One region of the Chryseobacterium gambrini genome, then DNA from elsewhere that is predicted to be linked to it. Evidence: riboswitches for the same ligand, from Rfam matches in the RefSeq annotation. Region 1 holds a riboswitch; each other region holds the start of a gene.
The links. Region 1 has a riboswitch for cobalamin ahead of PFY09_RS19560 (acyl-CoA thioesterase). Riboswitches for the same ligand answer to the same signal wherever they lie in the genome.
Positions count from the first base shown of each region.

Region 1 (10,533 bases):
AATAAGCTTCTTCCTGCTCTTCGATTTTTTCAGGGCTTCCGATCTGTGCAATTACTCTTTCTACATCCGAGTCGTTAATTACCTCACGTTTTGCCATAGAATCTTTGAAGATTTCTACCATTCTGATTTCTATGTCATGCATTACTTCATCTGCTTCCGAAGCATCCAGAGAGCTTCTCAGAGCATTCAGGTAATCGCTAAGTTTTATGTATGCGTGTTCTTCTATGGTAAAAGAAAAACCTGCGAGTCCTATTGAGAGTGTCTTGTTCATAGCTTTGTTTTTAATTTTTTTGAGTGATTTGGTTAACTGAATTGGTTAATTCGTTCCAGGTGTTTTGAAGTTCATCTAAAAATAATTTACCTTTTTCGGTAATCTGGTAATATTTTCTCGGAGGTCCTCCTGTAGATTCTTCCCATCTGTATGAAAGAAACTCGCCGTTTTTTAATCTAGTTAAAAGAGGGTAGAGTGTTCCTTCTACAACATCCAGTTTTCCTTTTTTCAGTTCATCGATTAAGTCGGAAACGTACATTTCGCGATGATTGATGAGACTTAAAATACAGAATTCCAGAATCCCTTTTCGCATTTGCGCTTTGGTATTTTCAGTATTCATCTTTAATAAGTTTTGTTAATTAGTTACATAATTTTCGAAACCCGGAACCTAGCTAGTTGTACCTGTTTCGATTTTACATTACAAAGATATGTAATTAAAATGGTATTATGCAATACAAAGTAGTGAAAAAATATAAATAAATAGTTTAACTAATTGATAGTCAGTTTAATTATTTTTAATGAGAAATTTTATATAATGAGAATTTTATGAAAATCAGATCATATTTTTAACAATTTTACCTTTTAGGCTCAATGTTCTTAAAGTAACCAAAGCTTTTTTCTTTAATTCTTTCTGATATGATACGAAGCTGTAGTTTTTGTAGAATCTACGGACGATAAGAGCCATTTCCATCATGGCAAAGTGTTCTCCTATGCAGAGTCTCGGTCCTGCTCCAAAAGGGTAGTAGGCGAAGTTTTTGGCATTTTCATCATCAAAACGTTCAGGAATAAAAGAATCGGGATCATTCCAGTACTTCGGGTTTCTGTGCAGCCCTGTAATATAGAGGATTATTAAAGTTCCTTTTTTCCAAGAGTAATTTTTAAAGCTGTCGTCTTCCAGAGCCTGTCGGTCGATTGCCCAAGCCGGAGAATGCAGTCTCATTGCTTCTTTGATAATATTTGAGGTAAAGGATTTTTTCATTAAGCTTTCTGTACCAAAAGCATTTTCACCTTCTGCAACAATTTCAGCTTTTAGCTTTTGTTCAGCTTCAGGATTCCGGCTGATCTCGAAAAAGATAAAACTTAAAGCATTGGCGGTGGTTTCGTGTCCTGCAACGAAAAGAATGAGCATTTCATCAATTAGCTGTTCATCAGACATCGGAAGCTGTGTATCTTCATAACGTGCCTGAATAAGCATATCCAGCAAATCATTTTTTTCTTCGCCTGAGCTCCTTCTTTTATCCAGAACATTTTTAATGATATTTTTTCCCTCATTGCTTTTTCTCATCACTTTATCAATTATCCCAAGACTTTTTATCATCTGGCTATACAAAGGAATTCTTACTTCTTTCGCAAAGACTTCCTGAACTTCGGTAATGATTTTTCCTAATTCTTTTACGCTTTCTTCATCAATATCCGAGCTGAAAAGTGTTTTAGCAACAATGTTGAAAGCCAGAGTGTGAAAGAAGTCGTACAAATCAGTCTCCGGTTCCTGTGGAAAAGCCTGAAATGCTTTATCAATTTCAGTCTTCATAATGCCAACCAAGTTGGAGATTTTGATCTTACTGAATCCCGGCTGGATGAGTCGTCTCTGTTTCAGCCAGTCTTTCCCGTTATTGGTAAGCAGTCCTTTCCCGATATATTTTCCTAAGATAACCGATTGTATATCAGATTTATAATAGTTTTTATGGTTTTGCTTTAGAATATATTCAATAAATTCCTTATCCTGAGAAAAGATAAAATCGATGTTCGTTATGCTGGCTTTAAGATGAAAAGTGTCTCCTGCAATGTTATGATTTCCGCTGATCACTTCTAAAGGATTGTTTATTCCGTATAAAAGTGAATACAGTTTTCTTTTTCCTTTAATTTCTGTAGGATAATTGTAATTTGGGGTCATGTTGAATATTTATAATAAATGTAATACTAATCTCTGAATTAAAATATGTTTAAAGCTAAAAGTCATATTTTTGTATTACCTGTTTTATCATTTTAATTTTATGCTTTTTTTAATTTTAACCATAAAAGAAACGAAAGATTTATCATAAATTCATTATCAAAATAATCAGCGTTCTCATAAGCATGAAAGTCTGATATTTTTTAAACCAATATTTTTTTCTTTTGTGTAGAAACTTTAACAAAGTCAGGTGGATTTTTTAAGTAAAAAGGATAAAAAATATTCTAAATGATTGAGGAATAATGACGTCTAAATAATATATACAATGAAAATACAAAAGGAAATCGATTTTATTCTGGCTGTTGATGCCCTGAAAAATGTACAAAGAAGAAATTACAATGCAGACGATTCACGAAGGGAAAATACGGCGGAACATTCATGGCAGATTATTATTCTGGCGCAGATCCTTTTTCCGTATGCGAAAAACAGAGCAGATATCGATTTGTTGAGGGTAATCAGAATGTTGTCTATTCATGATTTGGTGGAGATTGAAGCAGGAGATACTTTCATATTTGATGAAGCGGCAATGGTTGGGAAATTTGAAAGAGAGAAAGTTTCAGCTCAGAAAATCTTCGGAATTTTAGACGAACCGCTGCGCTCCGAATTTTTTAATCTTTGGCAGGAATTTGAGGAAGAGCAGACTCCTGATGCAATTTTCGCCTGCGCGATCGACCGCATTATGCCTTTTATTTTAAATTCCCATACTTCAGGAAAAAGCTGGACGGAAGCCGGAGTCACGGAAAAGCAAATAAGAAATATGCTGGAAAATGCCATTGTAAGAGCTTCAGATGAATTGGGAGAGGCTTTTCAATTGTTGCTGCTGAAAAATTTGGAAACTGAAAAGGTATTGAAATAGAAAGGTTTCGGCGGGCTTTGCCCGCCGAAACCGCCTTAAAGAACATTGAAAATATTGGATTCCGGCGACAGAAGGTCGCCGGAACCTTTTTATAAGATTTGGATAGGTTTCTTAAACTCATCAATCGCTACAAAAGTAAAATCGCCTACGATCGCTCTTTCCCTTTCATACGAATACATCTGTTCCGTGAAAATTTCCACATTTACTTTCATACTCGTTTTTCCGACGTGAACCACTTTTCCAATCAGTTCAACAATGGTTCCGGCAGGAATCGATCTTTTAAAATCAATCTTATCGCTGCTTACGGTTACCACGCGTTTTCTTGCAAATCTGGTGGCAGCAATAAATGCCACTTCATCCATCAGTTGCATCGCTGTACCTCCGAAAAGGGTATCGTAATGATTGGTTGTGTTCGGGAAAACCGCTTTGAAAATTCGGGTTTCAGATGCTTCAATTCTTTCTTCTGTAGTCATATATCATTATTAATTAAAGCGAGATGAAAAATAGAAGAACAACAGAAAAAGCAGAGACAGAAATCTCTGAGTGTCCATTAGATCAACAAACTTCAAATCGCGAAAGTTTTTTGTTATGAAGAAAAAGGCAGGTCTCCTGACTTGTAACATCTTTATTTCCTTCCCATGACCAGCACAGTGGATTTTAATAAAGACTTCAGTTACTTACAGTTGCGCGACAGCTCGTGATTTTCACACGATTCCCTTTTAATCTGCAGTTAAGCAAAACCAGTTTCCTGAAAAGTAACAGACTTTACAAAAGAGTTAAAGACGGATGCTTTTCGGGTACAAAAATAATGATTATTAATGAATTATTCGGGAGTTTTATAGATGATCTGGCTTTCGGCTTTTCCCTGTTTGATAGTCCAGATCGTTGTATAGCGGTTTTCACCGGAACCGTTAATCATATATAGAAAAATATGATCATTGTCGATGGCGGTTACCCCAACATTATTGAAATCCATTGTAGGCTGAAACATATTTTTAATGGCGTCTCTTACAAAAACAGAACCTCTTCCCGGCTGCTGAACGCGTACAGATTTTATTTCGGTTAAACCTTCAGGTAATTCCTTTCCTATACCCCAGGCTTTTACTTTGTCAACTTTAATAATATTTCCATTGGCATCTTTTTCCTGTTTCTTGATGTGCGCATAGGAAGGATAAACATCAATGATGACTTTTGTTCTCTGATTTCCCGGAATTTTAGGATTGGTATCGTCTGTAAAGATCAGAGATTTTCCGTTCTTGGATTTTGAAGGCGTAAATGGTGCTAATTTATCTACAAAAACCACACGGTTTTTATTAACCATACCTTCTTTAGTAATGCTGTCGTATCTCACGAAAGGTTTTTCCGTGTCCTCTTTTTCAGGATATTTTATCCAGATCCATTCCGTTTCTCCCGGTGCAGGTTTTTCGTAAATAAAAACATCTCCTGTTTTCATACGGATTTTATCGACGATTTTTCTGTAGTCGTCTTTATGAACGCGCACCATTGCATAACCTTCTTCAGCTTTTACAACACCGAAAGGAACTTTATTCTGACCTTTCGCCAACACAAAAGAAAAAACACCGAAAACTGAAAGATAAAATGCTTTACGTAGAGACATCATCATGAAATTTTTTGACAGTTCAAATATATAAATTAAAATTTGTTTAAACTTTTCAAAAGTATAAAAGTAAACTGATGAATGTATCTAAACTAATTTAAATTAAAAAAACTGTCATGAAACCTTTGTATTGGTTTTCTGTATATATTCACTCGGAGTTACCCCTTCTATTTTCTTGAATACTTTATTAAACGTTGACTGATTTTTAAATCCGGCTTCAGAATAGATATGCATTAAAGTCATCGTTTTCAATTCATCACTCTGTAATTTATCTTTTACATATATCACTCGATGCGTATTGATGTAATGATTAAAATTATCGAATCCGTTGATTTTTATGGCTTTGGAAATATAATTGTTATTCACTTTAATCGTACTGCTGAGCTCAGAAATCGTTAAATCTGCATTTCTGAAGAGTTTATTGCCAATCACCTCATTGTCTATTTTCTCAAAAATATTTTCCGCAAGTTGTAAATCTTTATCTGCAACCGGAACGGGTTTGGAAATCTTCTTCTCAATAAATATATCTTTATTCTTTAAATTTTGAATCTGGCTTTTGTAATAAGTTCCTAAAAATATCTGTATCAGATTGACGGTAAGGATGAAAGCATCTGTAAGACGTCCTTTTTCAAGATCATTAAAAGGATATCCGAAATAATCGTTTCCGGCAAATATACAGCAAAAGCTTATAAGAAAAATGGCGTATACGGTAAAGAAAACAACTTCTCTTTTAGAAAAAAAAGTATAAGCCCAGAATGGCAATGTAACAATCCATATCAGACTGCAGACAGAAATATTCCAAAATCTGAATATGATAAACAGATTGTAGAGCGGCATTACAATAATGAAAATTTTTACGACTTTAAGAACATCATAGTTATTGCCTACTATATAAAAAGGAAGCAGTAATGAAAAAAAACCTCCGATGAGATAATAAACCATTACCGGATCTTTCATATAAAATGAGAAAACCAGGATGAATGTAATAAAAGTTACACCCAGTATATAGACGTATCTGTTGGCGAGCTCTCTTTTCAGATTAAGCACTTCGCTCTCAATATTTTTTTTCCCCATACCAATCTAATATAATAAAATTCAGAAAATCACTTATTAATTATTTTGATTATCAGTAGTTTATATTAGTTGCAATGAAAAGCCATTTATCATTTATCTTTTGTTTTAGACTCGATAAAGTGACTTTATATTTGCAATGTGTTTTTCAGTTAGCAAAATTACAATAAAAATTTAAGCTTTATAATTGTTAATATAAATATCTGATGAACCCCCTTAAAAAACATATATTATGACGAACAAAAAAAAATTATTTCTTCTCATTTCCTTTACAGTTTTGGGATTTAAATCTTTTGCTCAGGTTGGTATTAATACCACGAAACCGCAAGGTGTATTTCACGTAGACGGCAAATCTACTTCTGCCACAACGAATGATCCGAACAACGCACCAACAGATGTACAGTCTTCCGACGACTTTGTTGTTAAGAGTAATGGAAGTGTAGGTATTGGTACGGTAAATCCTGACGGTTCCGCTATACTCGACATGAATGTTGATCAGCTGACCTCGGGAAACAAAAAAGGTCTTCTTGTTCCAAGATTGGCTTTGACATCAAGAACAGACATTACAACCATTCCTAATCCTGCAAAAGGCTTACTTCTCTATAATTTAGGAACAAATTCAGGATTCAGTTATTCAGGATATGTTTTTTGGAATGGAAGCGAGTGGCGACTGATAGAAGACACTTCTCCGGTTAGCGCAGTTGCTGTGTTAAACTGTAACGCGGCGGCGTTGGATCCATCCCAGTTGATTGACGGCAATACTCCTACAGCGATTACTTCCGGAACTATTATGAAAATACCATATTCCGGATCAAATGGAGGTCAGTACAGCGGAATTACATTATACTCCGTTGGAAATCCCGGAATTACAGCAACAATTGCAGGCGGAAAACTGGAAGCAGGATCAGGTTCTTTGGTATTTGCGGTACAGGGAACTCCTATTGCTTCGCAAACGTCACCTGTTGGGATTACATTTGATCTGACTCCTTTTATTACCGCTAATTCGGGACTTACAGGCTGTAGCTCAGTTACCGTAGGAACTCAGGTGAATGCTGACATTAAAACAGTAGCTGTGATGGATTACATGAAGTTTATTACAGATCCGGATACAGGAGTAAAAGGGTTTGTAGTAGAAGCAAAAACGCCGGATGGTCTTTATACAGTAAGAGTTTTTATGAGACACTCTGTTCAGAATGCCACGGCAACGGCAACAAACAACTTAACATCTACAGCAAGCGGAGCAGAAAACAATGTACAGTTGCGAAATAACTCCAGTACAGCAAAAACCATTATGTGGAATTACTCTACATTTTATGGTGGACAGATTACAGATGCCGGAGGAAATTTAGTGGTTCCTTCACAGATTCCTGGTGGAGGAGACGGAAATACCTGGAGATCATTATCTACCTCTAATGCAGGAGCATGGGGTAATCCGGGAATCTATAATGCCAGCAACAGCGGACCGGAATATCGATACTATTCCTGGATTGATACTTCCACAACCTCCAAAGTAGCTTACATAGCGACTGTAATGGCAGGGATGGATCCTTCGGCTACTGCAACACAGGTTACCAAACAAAAAGTTTTTATTAAAATCGAACAGATTACAGGACAATAGTAAATATAATACACATTGATGAAAAATGAATTTCAAGGACATCCATATTGGTAAGTTTATTGAAATTAAGGTTACAGAATGTGGGATGGAAATTTCCCACATCTGTAATTATTTTAATCTCGGAGAAAAAGATATACTAAGAATGTATGATTCTTCACACATAGACAGTGCACTTTTACTAAAGTGGAGTAAACTTCTTAATTATGATTTCTTTAGACTTTACACACAGCATTTAATATTTTATGCACCCCCTTCTTCCAATTTAAAATCAGCACTTAATAAAAAGAAGACCTTAAAATCCAGTTTCAGAAAAAATATCTACACACAGGAAATCATTGATTTTATCCTCGAATTGATGGAAGAAAAAAAACTATCAAGACATGAAATCTATGAAAAATACAAAATTCCTAGCACAACACTTTACAAATGGATATCAAAGAGAAAAAAATAAAGAAAACAGTTCCGGACTACAAGCAGATTTATAGTGATTTAGTTGCATTGAAATATCCTGAAAAACTGGATCAGTGTACACCAATCCTTCAGAAAAGAGAATTGGATTTCTTAGAAGTCTTAGAGATCAATAATATTTTAAAACCCAATAAGACAGATCAGAATTTGAAATCATATGATAAATCTACCATTCTGAAAATTCTGGATTACCAGAAAAAAAATAATTTAAACAATACTGAACTGGCTATTAAGTTTAAAATGAGCAGAAATACGGTAGGGAAATGGAAAAAAATATTCTTCTGAATTAATCTGAATAGGAAACCGGAAGATAACCGTGCCGTTGCAATTCTTTTAAATCTTTAATCTGCCTTAAATAAGAATCAGAAAGAAGATAAATTTCATCTGAAACTTCCAACACTTCCTTATAGCGATGATCTGAGAGGATAATTCCTTTCTGTTGTGATTGTTCTTTAATTATTCTCTGAATTTCAACAATCATTTTTGGAGATAAAGCGTTAAAAGGTTCATCCAGAAGAATAAACTTTGAATCGGAATATAAAATTAAAAGAACCTCAACAATTTTCTTCTCACCGCCGGAAAGACTTCCAGAAGTTTCATTTAAAAAAGGTTTTAACAAATCTGATCCAGTGAGCTGATCTGCATTTTCTTTATTACAGAAAAGTGAGATCAGTTTTTTAATTTTTACACCCCTCGGAAGAAAAGAATGCTGAGGTAAATAAGCAATCCTTCCTTTCCTGTCCATTTGGTTTTGTAAAATTTTATCATCCACTCTTACAAACTGAGAATCGCCTTTCTCTGTTCCGAAAATAATTTTTAAAAGAGTAGATTTTCCCGTACCGTTTCTTCCAAGCAATCCGATAATCTTTCCTGCTTCACAACCCATGTAGATATCTCTCAGAATTTTCTTTTCGTTAAAAGATTTTGTAACACTGTCAACATGCAATTTGCTCATATCAATTTTGTAATCACATTAACAATTACCCCTGCTGAAAAAGTGAAGATCCAAAGAAAAACTTTTGAAAACCCGAAATTGGCAAAGAAAAAATATTCATTTTTAAATCTTAATTCATAAATAAGATAATGAAAAGCCGGAAAAAATACCAAAAAACACAATCCGAAATTGTCAGCCGTAAAACCAAGTAGGGTATTCATCAACAAAGAAAATAGAACAGCAGGAATCAATAATTTTACATAGAAAATCCAGAGAATTCTTATATTTTTAACCATATATTATATCTGTTTAAACTAATTTTGAATTCAACCAAAGTTAAATCAATTGATTATAAAGTTTCTACTAAAATATCTTAAGCTCTCAGAAGAATAAAAATCTGAAATTTTTTAGAAACTGATAACCAAATATCGTTAAATTTTCTCCAGATCTTTTTTTGAAAAAAACAGATAAGAATAGATTCCAAAGAAAACAAAAACAACTGAAAATAAAACGGCAGCAATATAAAAAGCATCTCCGAAACTGTACGCAATATTTATTTTTCCATCCATTCCCATTCCTGTGGTATGTTCCATATCTTCCATTTTAGCTTTAAAACTCAGATAAAATCCTAAAAACCCAAGAAGTCCGGTTAAAGAAACCCCAAGATGATAAAGATACTTGTTTCGTATGGTTTTCATCAGTTGCACAGCAATTCCCGCAATCGCCATTAGAAAAGAAAGAATAACAAACGGATTTGGCGAAATATCACCTTTGTCACTTTCTTCCTGAGAATCATCGGATGACGTTGAATGATCTTCCTGATTGCTTACGGAAGATGCATAAGGAGAACTTTTTTTAATGCTTTCTCTCATTCTTTCGTCCATTTTTTGCTTAGAAACTCCCGTTATCAGATCAGTTCCCTTTACAGACATCAAAGTAACGTTACCGCATTTCACAAGGAAAAAGGGAAATAAAAAACAAAGGATAATTACAGTATAGCTCGGTATCGGCAGAAAGTCGGACAGCATTTTTAAGGTCTTCATAAATTATTGTTTGGGGTAAAAATATAAAATTTAAAATAAAAGAGCGTCCTGAACAGACGCTCTCATGAGATATTTTGTAAGTACATTACTCTTTTCTGAGTTTTGCTTTTACATTATTTTCTGTAATCATTCTTCGCAATCCGGTAATCTCATCCTTCGTAAAATACTTTTTCGGAACCATATTCATCGTCTGTGCGCTTTGGTAGATTAGAAACCATTCTTTATTTTCCTTCACTTTATAAACCGTATTCCATGCAAATTCTGCATCAAAAGTTTCTCCTTCTGTACGGATTTTCTCTTCCGTAAAAATATATGTAATATGTTCCTGAATCTTTTTATTGGAACTGAAAGCAAATTTCAGCCGTAAAAAAGACCGGATCACGATAAACAGAAACATAATTCCAAGCCACATTGAAGCCGAAAGCAAAATTTCCTGTTCAGAATTGCCATCCGCAAACAGTTTTACAATAAAGAAAAGCAGAATCAGCAAAGGAAAAGCAATAAGCCTTATTAAAGAACTTTTGAGATGAAACATCAGAAAATCCTTAAAACTGATATGAGTTTTTACCGTTATCATTTAAATTCTTTCCAGTTCGTCTGCGTCAATCATTGTTTTAAAAGTTCCGTAATTCACAATTACTTTATTACGCGAAATTTTTTCAATCGTTCCCACACTCGTGCTGCCGGAAATACGGACGCGTTG
Region 1 covers NZ_CP115857.1:4,225,000-4,235,532, forward strand. The annotation lists gene PFY09_RS19540 (PspC domain-containing protein) at 1-271, opposite strand, end outside; gene PFY09_RS19545 (PadR family transcriptional regulator) at 282-611, opposite strand; gene PFY09_RS19550 (cytochrome P450) at 825-2,165, opposite strand; gene PFY09_RS19555 (HD domain-containing protein) at 2,488-3,078, shown strand; gene PFY09_RS19560 (acyl-CoA thioesterase) at 3,168-3,551, opposite strand; cobalamin riboswitch at 3,661-3,838, opposite strand; gene PFY09_RS19565 (hypothetical protein) at 3,902-4,696, opposite strand; gene PFY09_RS19570 (helix-turn-helix domain-containing protein) at 4,811-5,770, opposite strand; gene PFY09_RS19575 (hypothetical protein) at 6,000-7,385, shown strand; gene PFY09_RS19580 (transposase) at 7,411-7,836, shown strand; gene PFY09_RS19585 (helix-turn-helix domain-containing protein) at 7,812-8,138, shown strand; gene PFY09_RS19590 (ATP-binding cassette domain-containing protein) at 8,140-8,808, opposite strand; gene PFY09_RS19595 (hypothetical protein) at 9,219-9,830, opposite strand; gene PFY09_RS19600 (YcxB family protein) at 9,916-10,407, opposite strand; gene PFY09_RS19605 (endonuclease MutS2) at 10,408-10,533, opposite strand, start outside.

Region 2 (10,533 bases), 1.1 Mb from region 1:
TCATCAAAATACAGAACAACCGACCAGTATTTTTCGTCCTGAACGAAAGCGGTTTCTACTTTTATGATATCGTGCGATTCCAGAAATGCTTCCAGTGTTTTTTGATCTTTTTCAAGATGTCTGTCATCCAGTCCTATTTTAAAAACTTTTATTTTCATGGCTTGTGATTTTTAGATTATTTTCCTCCCAACAAAAGAATTTCATCTACACGAATTTCTGTAATGTATCTTTTTACACCATCTTTATCATCATACGATCTGTAAGTAAGCTTTCCTTCCACCGCAATTTCTTTTCCTTTCGGAACGTATTTCTGGAATATTTCAGCCGTTTTTCCGAAAGCTACCAGATTGTGCCATTGTGTTTCTTCTACTTTTTCACCTTTTGCGTTGGTGTAATGATCTGTCGTTGCAAGAGAAACGGCTGCTTTTACATTTCCGTTTTCGAAGCTGATGATTTCTACTTCTTTTCCTGTAAATCCGATTAGGGTAACTTTGTTTCTTAGTGACATAACTTTATTTTTTTTAGATTTAACATTCAGATAAGAGACGTTATCTTTTTCTCAAATCTCTGTGGCAAAGGTTGCTGAATTTCAGAACCGGAGTCGGTAGAAAACTATTTAAATTCGTTTGTAGTCGTTTGCAAACGGATAATTTTGTATCTTTGAAATGCTATGAAGAAGACAATAAAAAGAACATTTCGGGTTTCAAAATATGTAATATACAAAGAGACACTTGTAGATTACAAAGAGCATTTCTGGTCGTTTTTGGGAGCATTTTTCGGAATCGGAATGATTGCTTTCATCCAGTCACACACTTTGTCGGCTACAGAAAATATCTTTTTAATCGGTTCTTTCGGAGCTTCAAGCGTTTTAATTTACGGAGCCATTCAAAGTCCTCTTGCGCAACCGAGAAATTTAATCGGAGGACACGTTCTGTCAGCTTTAGTGGGAGTTACAGTCTATAAAATCGTTCCGGATATTATCTGGCTTTCTGCGCCTCTGGCTGTTGCTTTTTCCATCGTTTTAATGCAATACACGAAAACGCTGCATCCGCCCGGCGGAGCGACTGCACTGATTGCGGTAAGTTCGACTGGGAAAATTCCGGAACTGGGATATTGGTATGTTCTTTCTCCTGTTCTTTCAGGATGCATTATTCTATTAATTATTGCTTTAATTTTCAATAATATCACTTCGAACAGAAGTTATCCGAATCATAACAGGTTTAAATACCTACCGAAGAAAAAACACAAACATCCACACAAAATGAAAAAAGTATGAATTGTCTCGAATGCGGCGAAAAAATTATCGGCAGATCCGACAAAAAATTCTGTAATGATGCCTGCCGAAACGCCTACAATAACAAACAGAACAAGGATTCCAGCAATCTGATGCGGAACATCAATAACAAGCTCCGCAAAAACTACAGAATTCTGACGGAAGTAAATACCGACGGAAAAACAAAAGTTGCAAAATCCAAGCTTGATGGCTTAGGTTTTGATTTCGATTATATAACAAATCTGAAAGTTTATAAAAACGGATCTGAATATAAATTTATTTACGATTACGGCTATAAACTTCTGGAGGATGATTTTGTTCTGATCGTAAAAAATCAGGCTTAGAAACAACAAAGATTTTTAACATGAAAGAAACTGTTCTTATTACAGGTGCAAACGGATTGGTTGCCAAAGAATTATCTAAAAAACTTGAAAAAGAGTATACTGTCCGTTTTCTTACGCGAAAAAAACAGAACAGCAACGAGTTTGAATGGGACATCAGAAAAGGAATAATCGACGAAACAGCTTTCGATAACGTTTCACACATTATTCATCTTGCGGGAGCCAATATTTCGGAAAAGCGATGGACCGATGAAAGAAAAAAAGAACTGATTTCCAGTCGTGTAGATTCTGCAGGTTTGCTTTTAAAAACTCTGCAAAAAAATAATATCAGATTAAAATCCTTCATTTCTGCTTCCGGAATCAATTATTACGGAACCAAAACAACGGAAAAAATTTTTACTGAAAATGATGGCCCGGGAAATGATTTTTTAAGTGAAGTGGTAGTTCTGTGGGAAAAAGCTGCGGATGATTTTAAGGAACAAAATGTTGCTGAAAGAGTCTTGAAAATCCGTACTGCAGTGGTGCTTTCGAAAAAAGACGGTGCTTTAAAAAAAATGCTTCCGCCTGTAAAAATGGGCATTGGCTCGCCTATCGGAACGGGAAAACAATATATGCCGTGGATTCATATTAATGATATTTGTTCGATTTACGAATTTGCTTTAAAAAATGCTGAACTGGATGGAGCATTCAATGCGAATTCGCCGCAACATACAACGAATGAAAATCTGACAAAAAAAATGGCGGAAGTTCTTCACAAGCCTTTATTTATGCCCAATGTTCCCGCTTTTGTTTTAAAACTGATGTTCGGAGAACTTTCTGAGGCTTTGCTGGAAGGTTCGAGAGCTTCATCGGAAAAAATTCAGAAAGCAGGTTTTCAGTTTGAATTTCCGGATCTGAAAGATGCTTTAAAAAATTTATTACAATAAGTCTGTTTAAACTTTTATTTAACCGCAAAAGTCACAAAAGATGAACTAAACTTTTATTTAAAGTTGATCATTACAAATCAAAAAGGGCACAATAGTTTTTAAAAATCTTTGATTTTTATTCTTTTGAGCACTTTGGTTATTATAGAAATCGCTTTAACATTGTATTTTGTACATTTTGTGGTTAATTCTTAAATAGTTTAAACAAGTTTAATAGAAAATATCAGAAGTAAAAAAATTATGAAAACTATATTCTCACTAAGTCTTTCTTTGCTGCTGTCCATGAATGTTTTGGGGCAGAAAACTGAAAAGGCAGGACCGAAAGACAAAGCGGTAACCGAACATTTTAAAAACGATTACAAGAAAAAAAATTACAGAAAATTTGCCGGAAACATTGTTTTGCAGGACAATACAGCAAAATTCGATGATAAAACGATTTTCTTTGATCAATCTGATAAAATTACTGAAATGATGCTTAAAGAAGGATTGGTTTATCCTCAGCTTTTGACAGAATTTCAGGTGGATAAATTTGAAAACGAAGACAGCGACAGAACGCAGAAAAGATTTGCCAAACTTCAAAAAAACTGGAAAGATTCTTTCGAAGTCAATAATATTAAACTGAGTGGTGGTTCTGAACTGAGTTTTTTAAGTACCGATGAAAAAGTTAAGCGTTTTAAAGTGGTCTGCAAAGATCCGAAGTTTCCGAATCTGATGATCTATTATTTTGAATTAACGGATAAAAATGCTACAAAAGATACACCCATTCAGGATTTTATTAAAAATTCTAAACTGACGCATATTTTCCAGAGAACGGAGTAAAAAGGATGACTAATAACCATAATATCAATGCAAAAGCATTCTTCAGAAAATATTTTTTGATAATTATTTTTATTATCATTCTTTTGTTGCAGGATTTTTTTCTCAAACCCTTTGTAAAAGATCTGTATTTAAACGACGATATAAAAAATTTCAAAGAGTTTTCATGGAAATACACGGTTTTTATTTTTACTATTCTTGCCGGAATCATTATTTTCGTTTCAAGGAAAAGCATTACGCTTTCGGCTGTGCCTTTAATTTTATTGGGTTTAATGATATTCGGAAGCGGATTTTATTTCGGATTCCATTCTTTGGTGGATAATGCTTTGCTTTTAATCAATTCAAAAACGAAGAATACGGAAATCAATAAAACTTACGAAGTAATTCATGATAAAGAAAAGAAAGTTTTTTGGCTGAATAATGAAAATTATATTCATGATAAAGAGGATCTTCAAAAAATTAACCACTATAGAGTTTCAAAAGGTTTAAAATCTATTTTTGATCTTCAGAATAATGACACGGTAAAAGTAACGTTTAATAAAGGATGGTTTGATGTAAATTATCTCGAAAAATAATTACGCTCTGAAAATGTATAATGCGACCAGAAGAAATAGAAATATAGGAACCGAAAATCAAGGTTTCAGTCAAAATAATAAATTGAAAATTTCAACACCTAACGGAACATTAAAGTCTTTTTACGAAAGAATTGGTAAGCATGAAAAAGAATCTAAAATAATAAATGGACACGAATTTTTATTTATCATTGAAGAGCTTCGCGAAAACTGTTATCACTCCTGTTCTGTTTCTGATCTTGAAAAGATAATCGAAAATATTCCTAAAGAAGATTACGGAGATTTAAAGTTTATTGTTTTACGCCAACCGAAAAGAAAGGAGGAAATAATATCGCCGGTTTGGGGAAGACTTGTTTACAGCTTTGAGTACGAAAACGAATATTTTCCGGCGATAATTTTAGACTCAATAGATTTAAACAAAAAGTTAATATGGTCTAAAAAACAAAGCATCGAAGATCAGAAAGAATTTGAAAGATTAAAAGGAGACGGACATATTTTTACACAAAATAAGAGAAGTTTTATTTCTCAGTTAAATTTAGAGCCTTCAAGAAATACCCAATTGTACAGAACTCTACTGCATGAATTCGGGCATTATGTTCATTACTTAGAAGTTGTGAAAAGACCTTTTGAAAGTGATGAAGATTATGAGGCAAAAGAAATTCGCGATGATTACTACTCAGCTTTATCTAAAGTTGAAAAAGAAACTTTTGCGCACCAGTATGCTGATCGACTGAAGAAAAAATTAACTGAAGAAAAAATAATTCCTTTTAATAGTCTTTAATAATTGCAATTCAAACATGAAAATAAAAAATATAGATCACCTCGTTTTAACAGTTGCAGACATTGAAAAAACGGTAGATTTTTACACCTCTATTCTTGGTTTTGAAGTGGTGACGTTTGGAGAAAACAGAAAAGCACTGACTTTTGGAAATCAGAAAATCAATCTTCATCAAAAAGGAAAAGAATTTGAACCGAAAGCTGAATATCCCACTTGTGGTTCTGCGGATCTTTGTTTTATTTCCGAAACCGATATTCATGAAGTTTTACAGGAACTAAAGGAAAAGAATATTGAGATCATCGAAGGAATTGTTGAAAGAACCGGAGCTTTGGGAAAAATACAATCGGTTTATTTCAGAGATCCGGATTTAAATTTGATTGAGATAAGCAACTACAGCTCATTGTAAAATACATTCTCGAAAAAATCCAAATAACTGTTCATTCAGAATAATTTTCTGAATTACTTAAAAAATAAACATATAATTCCTACATTTGTTTAGAAAACAGTTCTTTTACATACTTCATCAAACGGAAAAGGTTTTACGTAAAGTAGATTAATAGGGAATCGTGTGAAAATCACGAGCTGTCGCGCAACTGTAAGTAATACTCTAAAGGTTTTTATCCACGTATATCCACTGTGCAAACGGGAAGGATGATAAAAGCTGTTACAAGTCAGGAGACCTGCCTGTTCCGAATTGACAATGCTCTCGCGGTTTGGAGTTTTTTTGGTCAGACAGATGATACTTTTTTGAACGTAGCAATCTAAATTTTAATTTGATTTTAATTGCAAAGTTTTTAATATTAATTTATTACTTTAAGAATGAAAAAATATTCGCCAACCATCAATACAGCAGTTGTTTTTTGCATCTGCTTCAGAAGATACGGTTAAAAAATTTTTCATCTTATTGCTGAGAAAAAAGCTTTGTGCAAAACGATAAAATTTCAGAGCATTCTCTTATGTAAAGGGAAAATTGCGTCCTTACTGTATCTTTACCTCTCCATTCTATTTCCTTATACAAAAGCATTGCGAAGCATCAGAAGAACTTTTATACACATTAATTATTGTTTAATTTAAAAGTTTTAAAGAAAATGCAAACGCACATTCTTGGCTATCCGCGTATTGGTAGCAACCGAGAACTCAAAAAAGCCTGCGAGCAGTATTGGTCGGGCAAAATCACTTTAGACGAATTGCTGGACGTCGGGAAAAATATCCGACAAAACAATTGGAAGCTTCAGCAGGAAGCAGGAATTGATCTTATTCCGTGTAATGATTTCTCTTTTTACGATCAGATTTTGGATATGACGTTAACTTTAGGCGCTATTCCTGAACGTTATGAAGAGATTGCTCTTAAAAAATCTGAAACGGATCTCTATTTTGCCATGGCAAGAGGCTTTCAGAAAGAAGGCCTGGACATTACTGCAATGGAAATGACAAAATGGTTTGATACCAATTATCATTTCATTGTTCCGGAATTCCATAAAAATCAGGAATTTAAGCTGTTCTCCCGTAAAATCATCAACGAATTTTTGGATGCTAAACAAGTGGGAATAAATGCAAAACTTATGATCATAGGTTTGTTAACCTATATTCTGCTTGGGAAAGAAAAGGAGGAAGGTTTCAATAAGCTGGAGCTGACTCAGAAAATTCTTCCTGTTTATATTCAGATTCTTAAAGAGCTTGAAACTCACGGAGCAGAATACATCCAGTTTGATGAACCATTTTTAGCATTAGATCTGGATGAAAAATCAAAAGAAACTTACAGTCTGATTTATACCGAAATAAGAAAACAGTTTCCTCATCTGAAAATCATTGTAGCTACTTATTTTGAAGGTTTAAGAGATAATCTTTCTCTGGCTGTTTCTCTTCCTGTAAATGTGCTGCATCTCGATCTGGTTCGTTGTCCGGAACAGTTGGAGGAAGTTTTAAAAGTAATTCCGGAAACATTGCATCTTTCATTAGGCGTAATTGACGGAAGAAATATATGGAAAAATGATTTCGAAAAATCTCTACGCCTCATTAGACAGGCAACAGATAAAATAGGTTCGGAAAGAATTTTAATTGCTCCTTCCTGCTCATTGCTTCACAGCCCTTCTGATCTTGATCTGGAGAACAACGAAAGTGTTTTATCCTCCGAAATTAAACAATGGATGGCTTTTGCTAAACAGAAAGTCTCTGAAACGGTTACCCTGAAAAAATTAGCCGCAGAAAATCCGGATTATTCCACACTCCTGCTTTTAGCTGAAAATAAAAAAGCCATTGGAAAGCCGCAAAACATCACCTCTAATTCATAACAGCGAAGTGAAGGATCGTGTAGATGTAACTACCGAGGAAGATGCTAAAAGAAACAAACCTTTCAGCATCCGAAAAATTTCTCAAAAGGATATTCTCAACCTTCCTTTATTCCCCACAACTACAATTGGCTCATTTCCACAGACGAAAGAAGTTAGAAACTGGAGGGCAAAATTTAAAAAGGGTGAACTGAATGCCAAACAATACGATGATGTGTACAGACCGAATCCGATGACGGTTTACTGGTCTGAATATGCGCAATCTTTAACGAAAAAATGGGTGAAAGGAATGTTAACGGGACCAGTAACTATTCTTCAATGGTCTTTTGTGCGTGATGATCAGCCGCGATCTTTAACGAGTAAACAAATTGCACTAGCTATTCGCGACGAAGTGAATGATTTGGAAAAAGCAGGAATCAGAATTATCCAGATTGATGAACCTGCAATTCGTGAAGGTCTTCCGTTGAGAAAATCTGACTGGCAGCATTATCTTCAATGGGCAGTGAAAGCTTTCAGAATTTCAGCGAGCGGTGTGGAAGATGCGACGCAGATTCATACACATATGTGCTATTCGGAATTTAATGATATCATTCAGAATATTGCCGATATGGACGCGGATGTTATTACGATTGAATGTTCCAGAAGCCAGATGGAGCTGCTGAATGCTTTTGCTGATTTCAAATATCCGAACGAAATAGGACCGGGAGTTTATGATATTCATTCGCCGAGAGTTCCATCGAAAGAGGAAATGGTAGTATTGCTGAAAAAAGCACAAGCAGTTATTCCAGCACAGCAACTTTGGGTAAATCCCGACTGTGGCTTGAAAACCCGCCATTGGGATGAAACGGAAAAAGCGTTGATTGCAATGGTAGAGGCTTCTAAAGAGGCAAGTAAATTATTTGCTGTACAAACTCATTAGATATTGATATTTTCAGGAGCTTCAGGGCTCCTGTTTTTTATAAAGAATATAACATTTAGAAGAATATTATTTATTTTAGTATTGTAAATTTTTACTATGACAAATGAACACGAACAAAAACTTAATAAGTTATTTAAATTACTAGATGGAAAAACGACTTTTTATGTTCGGGATTATTATAAAGAATTAGCTATCAACCCTGAAAATATTGATGATATAAAGGTCATTGAAAATACAATTAATTTAGGTTTAAGATATGACTATTTTATTCGCAAAGGAGAAGGTTATTACGATATAACAAAATTTGGGTTAGAAGCTATAAAATCTGGAGATCACTCTATCTATCAAAGAAAAATTTTATGGGAATCTAAAAAATGGAATTTAATTACTATAATCATTTCTATCATAGCTTTAATTATAAGTGCAATTCAGCTTTTTAAAGATTCAAATTCATCCGAAATCGAAAACTTAAAAAAAGAACTATCTGAGAACAACAAGCAATTAAAAATTCTGAAAACTCTTATAAAAACAGAGCAATTAAATGTTAAGAATTCTGAAAAGAGAATACAAACTTTAGAAAATAAATAGTAAATGACCACCAAAGAATTCGTAAAAAACTTCTACCAAGAAAAACAAAATATTCTTAATTCATATTTTGATAATCAAGCAGAATATAGAACTCTTGTTTCATTAAAAGTTGAAGAATTAAATTTAAATGAAACTCAAACTGAAAAATTGAAGGATATAATTTCTGATCTTTTGACAAATACTTTTTACACCATCTTACTAGGTTTAGATGGTTCCGCAAGTATTGGAGATTCACAGCAAAGTTTTAAAATATTTGATGAAAATGATAATTTAATTTCTGAAAATGGAGATTTAGAAGGATTAGCCTATGAATATTTTCATGAAAATAAATAATTTTGAAAAGTTTTAATTAATGAAAATGAAAAAAATTATTCTGTTAGTTATTTTAGCAATAAATCAAAATATTTATAGCCAAAATAAACTTTTAAAATCTGATAAATTAACAACTACAGATTCTGTTAAAATAATTGGAATGTATCCTAAGTGGGATAAAAATAAAACTTATGAAAAGTATAATTTTTTAATTACAGATAAAAAAGTAGTTGATTCCCTAATCGAATCTGTTGAATATGGTGACAATACTAAAAATGAATGGGAGCAAAATACTTTTAGTATTATTTTAACTAAAGTAAATAAGGAGGTTAGGAGAGTTTCCATTAGTCCTGCTCTTCATCATGCACATACAAATGGTGAAAGCTATAAGTTTGATGTTTCTATTTTAGAAAAACTAGCAAAAAAATATCCTTTGACTTATAAATGGTATGAAAAGGAATTTAAAGATGAGCAACAATTCAATCAATTTAATTCAGAAATTTTAAAGCAAGAAAAAACTTTGTATGTAAGTAAACCAACGTTTATTTATGAGGGATCTTTTGAATTACAATTTCCTAAAAATGAAAAATTTCTGTACCCAAAAGCAATTGATGACTATTTAAGACCGCAAATTGAAAAAATTGTGAATGGCAAAAAATTTAGCATTTCCTACATAGCAAATGAATTTAATTTAAAAAATAGGGACCAATATACAATGACAATTAATGGTCCTTATACTCTATTCAAAGATTTAAAAGACAAGAACAGCAAAAAAGGAGAATGGATTCCTGCAAAATTCATTGCCGTTATTTATGAAAAAGAACAATAATTTAATTCTGAACAACTTACAAAAGTTCCAATAAAATTCCTTAATTTTGCACCCCGAAATAAGGATCATCCATTATGAAAAAATTAGGCGAATACAGAAAGCTTCTGGAAGTTGATAAAAATGTAACACTGAAGGAATTAAAAACCATCTACAGGAATACGATGAAAGATACTCATCCAGATAAATTCATCAATGATGAAGCAGGAAAGCAGGAAGCGGAAGAAAAAAGCAAATCTGTAATTGAAGCCTATCATTTTCTGGTAAGCATCAATCCGGAAACGCAGGAAAAATACAAAGAAGAATATACTGAAACCATTACGAAATCTAATATTCAGGATTTTTATCTGGAAAAATCGGTTCTTAAAGTGCAGCACCTGAACGGAAATATGTACGAATATCTTGGAGTTCCGAAAAATACCTACATCAAAATGGTGAATTCCGATTCTCCGAGCCGTTTTGCAAGAAGACATATTTACGGAAGTTTTGTGTACAGAAAAGCTTATGAAGCAATGGCGGAATAATCCCCTATTTACAAATAAATAAGAGCTTTCAATTAATTTTGGAAGCTTTTTTTATTTGATTAAATTTTTTTGATTGTCCGTAATTTGTCAGAATAAAAACCTCTGCGATCTCAGTTAAGTTTTAACGCCTCTGCGAACCTTAAAAACAGTTTGTTTATAAAAAGTCTTTGCGTGCTTAGCGTTAAAATCAAGCATTATGATTGATAACAGATAATCAATTAAATTTTAATTTTAACGCAAAAGGGTCGCAAGTCTTTTTTAAATTATTGAACATACTTTTCGATCGTAAAGGCTTTTATTCAGCAAATGAGCAATCATATTTCTTTTCTTTTTTAAGATTGCGTCGTCGCTTCAGAACTACGTTTGCAGGTCT
Region 2 covers NZ_CP115857.1:788,726-799,258, forward strand. The annotation lists gene PFY09_RS03505 (HRDC domain-containing protein) at 1-158, opposite strand, end outside; gene PFY09_RS03510 (single-stranded DNA-binding protein) at 176-508, opposite strand; gene PFY09_RS03515 (HPP family protein) at 671-1,276, shown strand; gene PFY09_RS03520 (hypothetical protein) at 1,273-1,617, shown strand; gene PFY09_RS03525 (TIGR01777 family oxidoreductase) at 1,638-2,540, shown strand; gene PFY09_RS03530 (hypothetical protein) at 2,778-3,356, shown strand; gene PFY09_RS03535 (hypothetical protein) at 3,362-3,928, shown strand; gene PFY09_RS03540 (hypothetical protein) at 4,011-4,706, shown strand; gene PFY09_RS03545 (VOC family protein) at 4,723-5,109, shown strand; cobalamin riboswitch at 5,221-5,405, shown strand; partial or broken gene PFY09_RS03550 (5-methyltetrahydropteroyltriglutamate--homocysteine S-methyltransferase) at 5,792-7,910, shown strand; gene PFY09_RS03555 (hypothetical protein) at 8,007-8,498, shown strand; gene PFY09_RS03560 (hypothetical protein) at 8,502-8,831, shown strand; gene PFY09_RS03565 (hypothetical protein) at 8,857-9,639, shown strand; gene PFY09_RS03570 (KTSC domain-containing protein) at 9,714-10,160, shown strand.
Region 2: another riboswitch for cobalamin. It lies ahead of PFY09_RS03550 (5-methyltetrahydropteroyltriglutamate--homocysteine S-methyltransferase); the one in region 1 lies ahead of PFY09_RS19560 (acyl-CoA thioesterase).

Region 3 (10,533 bases), 1.9 Mb from region 1:
ATTTACCAAAAAGAATTTATCAGCATAAAGAAAAGATTTTTGAACTAAGCTTTACATCTAAATATAATATTGACAAACTTGTCTATTGGGAATCATTTCAGGAAATAGGAGATGCTATTTTTAGAGAAAAACAAATTAAAGCAGGTTCGAGACAGAAAAAAATTGATTTAATAAATTCAATTAATCACGAGTGGAGAGATTTGACAGAAGATATTAAAGATATTCTCAATCCTTTTTGAGATTGCTTCGTCGCTTCGCTCCTCGCAATGACAGAAAACAATGGAAAAAATAATAGAAATTTTAAAATCCGGCGGAACAATCTTATACCCAACAGACACCATTTGGGGAATTGGCTGTGACGCTACCAATATAGAAGCTGTCAATAAAATTTTTGACATCAAAAAACGGGAAAAAAACAAATCCATGATCATCTTGGTGGAATCTGAAAAAAGACTACAGGATTTGGTTGATGTTCCGGAAATGGCTTGGGAAATTATTGATCTGAGCGAAAAGCCTGTAACAATTGTTTATGAAAACCCGAGAGGATTGCCAAAAGAATTATTAGCTGAAGACGGAAGCATCGGAATCCGTCTGGTAAAAAACGACTTCTGCAAAAAACTGATTACAAAACTCAACAAACCTTTGGTTTCTACTTCTGCAAATTTCAGCGGTGAAAAAAGTCCGTTAAAATTCTCGGATATTTCTCCTGAAATGATTGATCTTGTAGACTATGCAGTAGAAGAAGACCGCGAAAAAGTTTCAAAATATTCGGGTTCGTCGGTAATAAAAGTCTGGAGTGACAACAGAATAAAAGTTCTGAGAGAATAATCGGCGTTTATCATATATTTTAAAGTCTTATTCATCCGCATCGGCAGGATTTCTTTTTTTAGTTTTATCTTTGCAGAACTTCAATTTTAAAACAATTGCGATGGATCATCAAAAGTTTGCTGAAGAATGAATCAAAGCATGGAATTCGCATGATCTGGATATTATTTTATCTCATTATTCGGATGAAATAGAGATCGTGACGCCGATGATAAAATTAGCAACAGGAGGAAAAGAAAGTTCTTTAAAAGGAAAATCTGCTGTTCGCGAATATTGGAAGACAGCATTGGAAAAATATCCTGATTTTCACTTCGAACTTATAAAATCTACGGAAGGAGTAGATTCTGTGGCCTTATTTTACAAATCCATTATGGATAAACATGCGGTCGAAGTGATGTTTTTTAATGAAGACGGAAAAATTAATAAAATGTATGCTCATTACAATTAATGAACGGCATTAGTGTATTAGAAAATGAAAATTAATCTTACTCAAAATAAAAATTTAAAACTTTTCAAAATTATTTCGGAGGTTGCAGCCCGAAACAACCAGTCTGTGTATGTCGTCGGAGGCTACGTACGCGATCTTTTGATGAAAAGAAAAGCATCAACGGATATTGATTTTGTGACCGAACAAAGCGGTATCGAGCTTGCCCAAAACGTAGGAAAAGAAATTGATCCGAAAATGAAAGTTTCGGTTTTCAAAACCTACGGTACAGCGATGATCAAATACAAAGATCTTGAGCTTGAATTCGTAGGCGCAAGAAAAGAAAGTTATACCGAAAACAGCCGGAAACCGGAAGTGGAAGGCGGAACCATTGAAGACGACCAGAAAAGAAGGGATTTTACGGTGAATGCAATGGCAATTTCGTTAAATCAGGATAATTTTGGTGAACTAATCGATCCCTTCAATGGAGTAGATGATCTGGAAAAAGGAATTTTAAGAACGCCTCTGGAACCTGCACAAACCTATTCTGATGATCCTTTGAGGATGATGAGAGCCATCCGTTTTGCTTCTACGCTTCAGTTTCAGATCGAAGAAAATTCTTTGGAAGCCATTAAGCAGGAAGCCGAAAGAATAAAAATTGTTTCGATGGAAAGAATCATGGTGGAATTTAATAAAATCATGCTTTCCAAAAAGCCATCTATTGGTCTGAAATTAATGGAACAGACGGGTCTGATGAAATTAATTATTCCTGAACTGATTGATCTGAAAGGAGTAGAAGAAGTGGAAGGACAAACCCATAAAGACAATTTTTACCATACTTTGGAAGTGGTAGACAATATTTCTGAAAACACCGATAATCTGTGGCTTCGTTGGTCTGCATTGCTTCACGACATCGGAAAAGCACCGACCAAAAAATTCGTTGAAGGAACAGGATGGACATTCCACGGGCACGAGTTTTTAGGCTCAAAAATGGTAAAAACATTATTCCAGAGACTGAAACTGCCTTTAGGTCCGGACATGAAATATGTTCAGAAGATGGTAAAACTTTCGTCTCGACCGATTGCTCTGATTACCGATGATGCTTCAGATTCTGCTTTGCGAAGATTATTGTTTGATGCAGGAGAAAATATGGAAGATCTGTTTACCCTTTGTAAAGCCGATATTACGACCAAAAATTCTAAAAAGCAGGAGAAATTCAAGAAAAATTTTGAATATGTTGCTGTTAAGATTAAAGAAGTTGAAGAAAAAGATCAGGTAAGGAATTTCCAGCCGCCGATTTCAGGAGAAGAAATTATGGCAATGTTTAACCTGAAACCAGGTCGCGAGATCGGAATTTTAAAGGAAAAAGTAAAAGAAGCCATTCTGGAAGGCGAAATTGGAAATGACAGCGAGGAAGCGAGAACTTTCGTGATTGCTGAAGCGGAAAAACTGGGATTGACACTCGCCTAAATGCTTTTCGGGACATTTGATTATATTATTTTAGTATTAATTTTCCTTATTAACATTGTTGTCTGGAAATTTAAAATAATTAAAAAACGCAACTGGATTTTATATCTGGTTGCGTTTTTATTTTTTGGATTTGTTATTCCGCTTTTATCTGTTGATTTTGAAATTGAAAAAGCGACAAAAGATCAGCCAATTGTTGATAATTTTACATTGCTTTATACCTATTTCAGGTTTCCTGTTTGGTGGTTTGTGGGTATTCTTCAGCTTCTTATTTTAAGGAAATTTATTAACTGAGTATTTTAATCATAATTTTATTTCTTTGTATTGTATAAAAGAAATGATAAACATTCAATTCTTACTATAGCAAAGACCTTAAAAAGATTAATTCATATAAGCGGCATTAGATCCGATGCCTGTTACAAATTTTTTCAGAACTGTTCCTGAAGTGTTATATACTGTAACTTCTGATGGAGCTGTAAAACCTTTTACATCAGATGCAAAGATTTTTCCGTCTTTTACAGAAAAGCCGTACAGCGTAAAATATTGCCCTCCGTCTACAAAATTGATAAGAGGGGCAGAAGGAGCTGTTGTTGCATTCATATCCATTGTGTAAATCTTGTTGGCAGAGGTGAAGTAATATTTTCCACCATCAATTTCAAGATTTCTTGCATTGGCGATACCGATTAAAGTTGTAGTTTTTGTAATCGTTCCTGCAGGAGAAATTTCATAAATGTAAGAATTAGATGCTCCTGAAGCAATTACATACACATTGTTATTGTAACTGATGGTTTTTTCGATCTCACCGTTAGGAACAGCAACCGTGTTGATGATCTCATTGGTTGAAGTATTGATTCTCGTAAGCGTACTTCCGTAGCTGTAAGTAGCATTCTGCACAAATACCGTTCCTCCTGCTTCTACCACTCTTTCCGCTGTAGAAGTGGAAGCGAAAGGAATTTTCTTCACAAAAGAAAGATCAGAAAGCTTGTAAACATTCACATATTTTCCTCCGTTATACTTATCGTTAGAAACATAAAGATTTCCGTTGCTGATCGTCATATATCTAGGATTATCCAACTGAGCTGTAATTTCTCCGGTTTTTTTGAAATTATAACGGTTAACAACCTGTACTTTATTAGAATTGTTCAGAAGCAAAAAAGCTCTGTCATCACTGAATGTGATCGTCTGTAAAACATCACCCAGATTTTCGTTGTTATTTTTCTTATAAATATCGTTTTCCAATACAGAAAGATCTTTAGAAATAAAAGAAACACTCGCTGTAGGTGTTCCGAAGTTTCCTTCATTCGCAATAAAATATCCGTTTTCATAATCACCTCGCGACGGCATTACATATTCATCATCACTACATGAAACATTAATCACAAGGATCAAAGCCAGTAAAAGCTGAAAAAGTCTGTTGAATTTCATAATATAATAATTGATTTTAAAAATTTAAGTTGATGTAAAAACTGTAGTTTCTTTTAGGTAATGGATAATAAGCCATCGTTTCATAAATCTCGTCGGTAATATTATTTACCCTCAATCCTAAAGTATACTTTTTGGCAACAGTTGCAGACAATCCTGCATTCAGGACGAAATATGGTTTTATAAGATAATCGTTATTCTCATCAGAAGTGGTAAAAGTCTTACCCGTAAACATTCCCTGAACATACAGATTCATAAATCGGTACTGATAATCTGCATTCCCGAAAACCTTATGAAGAGGAACATACATCAGCTGATTTTTCGTCTCAAGATCTACAGATCTCGTATAGCTGTATCCCGTATTTATTTTTAAAGAATGTTCTTTAGAAAACTTGTGCTGAAACCCAATTTTAGACTCAAGACCATAAGACTCAACATTTCTTACGTTTCTTGGTGACCAATATCCCATAGAAGTAGGAATCCATTGGATCATATCCTCTATTTTCATGTAATAAGGCGTGATACTCAACATGAATTTTCCAAACGTCAATTCGTGGCTCATTTCAGTCTGCAAAGACGTTTCAGCCTTCAGATCCAAGTTTCCGCCCGGATTCCAGTAAAGATCATTAAAAGAAGGAAATCTGAAATTCTTTGAAAAACTTGCCCCTAAACTGTACCAGTCAGAAACCTTCCATTTACCAGAAAAAGAATAGAGTAAAGGCGATTCTATATTTTCAATAAAATCCTTCTTGATTCCGGCTTCCAGTCTCAGCTTTTGGGTAGGGAAATATCTCAACAATCCTGCAACAGAATAAATATTTCTCTTTACATCCTCAATTCTGAATTGATAGCCTTCCCCTTTATTGATCTGAAACTCTCCGATAAGATTAACATTCAGTTTAGGCGTGATGAAATAATTGAAATCATCTTTAAAAATCAGGATTTTTCCCGTTCCGCCACTGGTTTTAGGAGCCTCAAAAACTCCGAAATACTGGAAATTTTCTTCCGTGTAAGCCGCTTTCAGGCTGTTTGAAATCGATTTCGAATTCACATCGTGGGTAAGAAGGCTTCGGAAAGTCTGCGCTGCATATTTCGTACGATTGCCGTTTTCCGTGAAAATAGGATAATTCTGTTCCGCGTCGTACAACTGACTTTGCCACGAGATTTTCTGATTTCGGGCAATTTTATAGCTAAAACCTATATTCGCTGTACCGTTAAAATATTTACCGTTTCGGTTGATATACTGCTTCTCAGGAACCTCATAATTATTTTGACTGATGAAATAATTTCCGGATGCCTTAAAACTGAAATCTGAATTGCTGAAAGAAGTTTTAAAATGATTCTGGAACGTCTCATAAGAAGCCACTTCACTATGTAAAGTTGCATGAAAACCCTCATTAAATTTCAGTTCATTGTTAAGGTGAATACTTCCTCCTATTGCTCCGCTTCCGTAAACCACACTTCCGCCGCCAGCTTTCACTTCTATCGCATCATAACCGAAAATCGCGATATTATTAACATCTCCCTGTCCTAAAAGAACAGAATTGATGTTAATTCCATTCCACACAAAAGCAGTCTGCTGCGCCGTTGTTCCCCTGAAAGAAGGTGAAGAAACCGCACCGCGGCCATTTTCCTTAATATAAACAGCCGACTGAAAACGTAACGTTTCAGATAGATTGGCGGAATTTTTTTCGATGTCTTTGGGAGTAATTGTAGTAACCGGATGAAAAAGTTTCACCTTATTCATCTGATTGTCAAAAACATAAACGGTGTCAATAGCTTTCTCCTGCGCGTAAAGAAAACAACCGTATGATGCAAAAAGCAGTACTAAAGATCTTTTTAATGCCATTCCTATTTTACTTTTCCTCCGAAAGCAATGTTTTTAAGATTACATTTTGGCAGGTCTCCTGACTTTCGCTTTCTACACCTTCCCGTTTTCACAGTGGTTTATCGTAGAAATCTTATATGCGATTTACAGTTGCGGGGACAGTTTGGGATTTTCGCCCAATTCCCTTTTCATTCCAAATTAATGGAAACCAAAATTTTTGCAAAGATAACTTTTTTAATTTATTGACAAAAAAAATAGCCGTTAAGTATCTTTTTAATAAAACAATGATTTGTTGTGTTGCAAAAAAAAACAAGATCAGGAGCTTTTTCCAGCTTTCGCTACTCGCTTTTTTTGGATTCGGCGGCGGCAAAAGCCGCCGCCGAATCCAAAAAAGAGCTCAGACATGCCGCTCAATCTGGGCTAGGAAAATAAAACCGCAGAAAATAAACAGTTTTATAAAACTCAGATTCTATTGAAAAATAAATAATAATTTTCAGCCAGAATTATTTAAAATGTATTAAAAACTTACTTTAAGTTTCTTTAAATTCATTTTAAATTTAGCCGCAAAAAAGACAAAAAACTTTATTGGATTTATTTAAGTATTTCAAAAGTCTGCAAAGAGAAAAAATCTCTGATTTTTTTTAACTTATGTGCTCTTTTTTTTCCATTTCAAGGATTAAACTTAAAAAACTAAAGTGTTTAAATCTTTTGCATTTTTTGTGGAAAAAAGTTTAAGCAAGTTTTTTAATTACTTTAAAATAAGCATCACTAAGGAAGAAAATCAAAGATTTTCAAAAACTAATGGGTTCTTCTATTTTAAATACGCATCATTCAAAATCTCATGTGACTTATGTGATGAAAGAAAGTCCCTTCTTAAAAAACTTTCCCTTAAATAAAAATCCAGCCAGGAGTTTAAACTTTTTAAAATAAAAATAAAAACGCTAAGGTGAAAGGTTTGATAAAATTTCTATTCTTTTAAGACACAAGGAGAAAATTAAAAATTTTCTTTTATAATGCTGATGAAATTTTATCGCAGATAAAATCCTTGCGCCTTAAAGCATACTATCTTAAACAACTTTGCGCCCTTGCGAAAATCCAACCTGAATTCTTATTTACTATTATTTAAACATTTTAACTATAAAAAAGTACCGTCAAAATAAAACGGCAGAAGATCCTTAATAGAATGTACCTTCACCACCTCATCATTCAGATTAGAAAAATAAAGCTCAATATTTTCATTCTGCTTCGTTTCATATTCAATAATGCTCTGTCTGCACGATCCGCATGGTGGAATCGGCGGATTTTTCTCAGAAAACTCCTTCGGTCCGCCTACAATAAAGATTTTCTTTATTTTTTCAGACGGAAAATTTGCCCCGATCCAGAAAAGAGCAGTCCTTTCCGCGCAAAGCCCCGAAGGATACGCCGCATTCTCCTGATTGTTCCCGGTGTAGATCTCTCCGTTTTCCAGAAGCACAGAACAGCCAACCAGAAAATGAGAGTAGGGAGCATAAGCATTCTCGCGCGCTTCTTTCGCTTTTGCAAATAATTTTTTTTCTATATCGTTCAGTTCAGCGTTATTGTTAAAATATTCGTAACTGATATGAGTTTCTTTTTTCATATATTGTGGGTTTAAAAAAAGGGGGATAAATTTACTTTTTTTTCATGAGGTGGGCAACACCATCACATTCTTTAAAAATTTTAAAAATCAGATCAAAAAATGTTATACACTCCAATCAGATTCAGAAATGTTGAGTTGAAAAACCGTTGGGTAATGTCTCCAATGTGTATGTATTCTTCCGAAAACGGATTAGCCAACGACTTTCATTTTGTGCATTACGGAAGCAGAGCGCAGGGCGGAACAGGATTAATCATCGTTGAAGCAACGGGAGTAGAACCCCGCGGAAGAATTACCAATCACTGTATGGGAATCTGGAACGACGAACAGGCAGAAAAACTCCAGAAAATTGTAAAATTTGTACACCAGAACTCAGAAACCAAAATAGGAATTCAGCTTGCGCATGCCGGAAGAAAAGGATCTGCATGGAACAATGTACAGATCCCTATTGAAGAAGGCTGGGAAACCATCGCACCAAGTCCGATTCCGTATCATCCGACCGAAAGAATTCCACATGTTTTAACCATTGAGGAAATTAAAGAACAGGTTGAAAACTTCAGACAGGCAGCAAGAAGATCTGTAGATGCAGGTTTCGATGTCATAGAGATTCACGCGGCACACGGTTATCTTATCCATCAGTTTTTATCACCGCTTTCCAACATTAGAACCGATGAATATGGCGGAAGTTTCGAGAACAGAATACGGTTTTTAATTGAAATTGTAGACGCCGTGAATGAAGAATTAAATGAAAATGTCGCTTTATTTGTAAGAATTTCCGGAACAGAATACGCAGAAAACGGCTGGGAAATAGAAGACAGTGCCGAGCTTGCTAAAATCCTTAAAAACCATTCGGTAGATCTTGTTGATGTTTCCAGTGGAGGAAATATTCACGGAGTAAAAATTCCGGTTCACGAATGCTATCAGGTTCCGCTTGCGTCACAGGTGAAAAATGATTCAGCAACAAAAACAGGAGCTGTAGGATTAATTACGAGAGTCAATCAGGCAGAGGAAATTCTGCAGAAAGGAGAGGCAGATTTAATATTTATCGCAAGAGAAAGCTTAAGAAATCCTTACATCGCAGTTCAGGGTTCTTTTGAAATGGATGAAGAATGCTTCTTTCCGCATCAGTATTTAAGAGCAAAAATTTCTAAATAATTTTTTTATATATTTGAGAATCATAACCATATATTACAATGAAAATAGAAGACTTTATGCTGCCTTGTCCCATCAAGAAATTCTTTGGAATCGATTGTTTTGGGTGCGGAACGCAGAGAGCTATCGTCATGGTTTTTGAAGGCAGATTTGGCGAAGCATTTCATATGTTTCCTGCAGTCTACACTTTATTGCTTTTTTTCGGAACGGTTTTCCTCAATTTTGTAGACAGAAAACGGAATTACAGTAATATTTTAGTTTTTCTTGCGATTATCAATGCCGTCATTATGGTTACTTCTTATTTTTATAAACATTTATACTTACCTATACATTAATCAATTAAATTATAACTATGGAACAACAAAAATTACCTAATGCAACGGCGGTACTAATCTTAGGAATTGTATCAATTATCGGATGTTGCTGTTACGGACTTCCGGGACTTATTGCAGGGATCATTGCATTGGTTCTGGCCAAAAAAGACGGAGAACTTTACAGAAAAAATCCGACAGCTTATTCAAATTACGGACAATTGAATGCCGGAAAAATAATGGCAATCATCGGAATTGTATTAAGTATTTTATACGTAGTTTACGTTGTTGTCATGATTTCTACTCTTGGCTGGGACGCTATGAAAGACCCGCAACTGATGCAGGAAAGAATGAGAGAACTGATGGGACAGTAATTTCTTATTAATTTAAAAATAAAAGCCTTCTTTCAATCGAGAGAAGGCTTTATTATTTCTTAAAGGAAAATTTATTTCACAATAAACTTCAATGAAGAAGCATCTAACTTTAAAATATAAATTCCCTGCTCGAGATTTTTAATTTTAATAGAATTTTTACTGTTTTTAAAAGGCTGATCTATTGTCTGCATTACTTTTCCGTGAAGATTATAGATCTCCGCTTTCTTAATATTCTGCGTTTCTCCTTTTACAAAAATTTCATTGTTGGAAACAGGATTAGGCGAAATCTGTAATGTATTCTGATCTGAAATTAATTCGGAAGAAATACTTTGAATCTGCTTTGCCATTCCCGAATAACAGGTCCAGCTCAGATCATCAAGAGCAACTCTGTTGGTGGTAGAATTATTTTCTAAAGTTACCACCACATTCCCCGGAATATTAATATTGCTTATTGTGGTAGTTGCCGCACTGATGTTGTAAGGAATTGTTCCAACAGCCGTTCCGTTTACTTTAACGGTGAAAGTTCCGTTAGAACCTGTAAATTTCAGTTGAGTAGTTACAGTCAGTGATCCAATTCCATTCGCTGAACTGCTTGAAGTTAACGCGCCGTCTCTTATTGTAATCGCTTTGTTGGAAATCGTCTGATCCGTTCTTGCATCCGTTGCTGTCCACGTAATGCCGTTGTTTGTCCATGTTCTCGTTAAATATCCTGTTGTACCTGCAGGAATATTTTCAAAATTTTCATAGACGCAATTTGTCGGAGGAGGAACCGCATCCGTAGTTCCCGAAACTGTAGAGCTGTTGGCTGAAGAATTTCCTGCAGCATCTTTAGCAATCACATTAAAGGTATAAGTTGTGGAAGCATTTAAGCCTGAAATAGTCGCAGAAGTTGCACTTACCGATGTTTTTAAACTTCCGTTCATGTAGACATCATACGAAGTAACGCCAACATTATCTGACGAAGCATTCCACGACAGCGAAATGCTGCTTGGCGAAGTTCCCGTAACCGCAAGACCGGTAACAGTGGAAGGAGCCTGTGTATCGATCGGAGCATTGGTTGTACCTGAAACGATAGAGCTGTTCGGAGATGAATTTCCAGCAGCATCTTTTGCTAC
Region 3 covers NZ_CP115857.1:1,571,981-1,582,513, reverse strand. The annotation lists gene PFY09_RS07025 (GIY-YIG nuclease family protein) at 1-239, shown strand, start outside; gene PFY09_RS07020 (L-threonylcarbamoyladenylate synthase) at 280-828, shown strand; gene PFY09_RS07015 (nuclear transport factor 2 family protein) at 959-1,273, shown strand; gene PFY09_RS07010 (CCA tRNA nucleotidyltransferase) at 1,298-2,719, shown strand; gene PFY09_RS07005 (DUF5074 domain-containing protein) at 3,098-4,141, opposite strand; gene PFY09_RS07000 (TonB-dependent receptor plug domain-containing protein) at 4,158-5,987, opposite strand; cobalamin riboswitch at 6,019-6,194, opposite strand; gene cdd (cytidine deaminase) at 7,102-7,584, opposite strand; gene PFY09_RS06990 (NADH:flavin oxidoreductase/NADH oxidase) at 7,684-8,736, shown strand; gene PFY09_RS06985 (DUF2752 domain-containing protein) at 8,775-9,068, shown strand; gene PFY09_RS06980 (CCC motif membrane protein) at 9,086-9,418, shown strand; gene PFY09_RS06975 (endonuclease) at 9,490-10,533, opposite strand, start outside.
Region 3: another riboswitch for cobalamin. It lies ahead of PFY09_RS07000 (TonB-dependent receptor plug domain-containing protein); the one in region 1 lies ahead of PFY09_RS19560 (acyl-CoA thioesterase).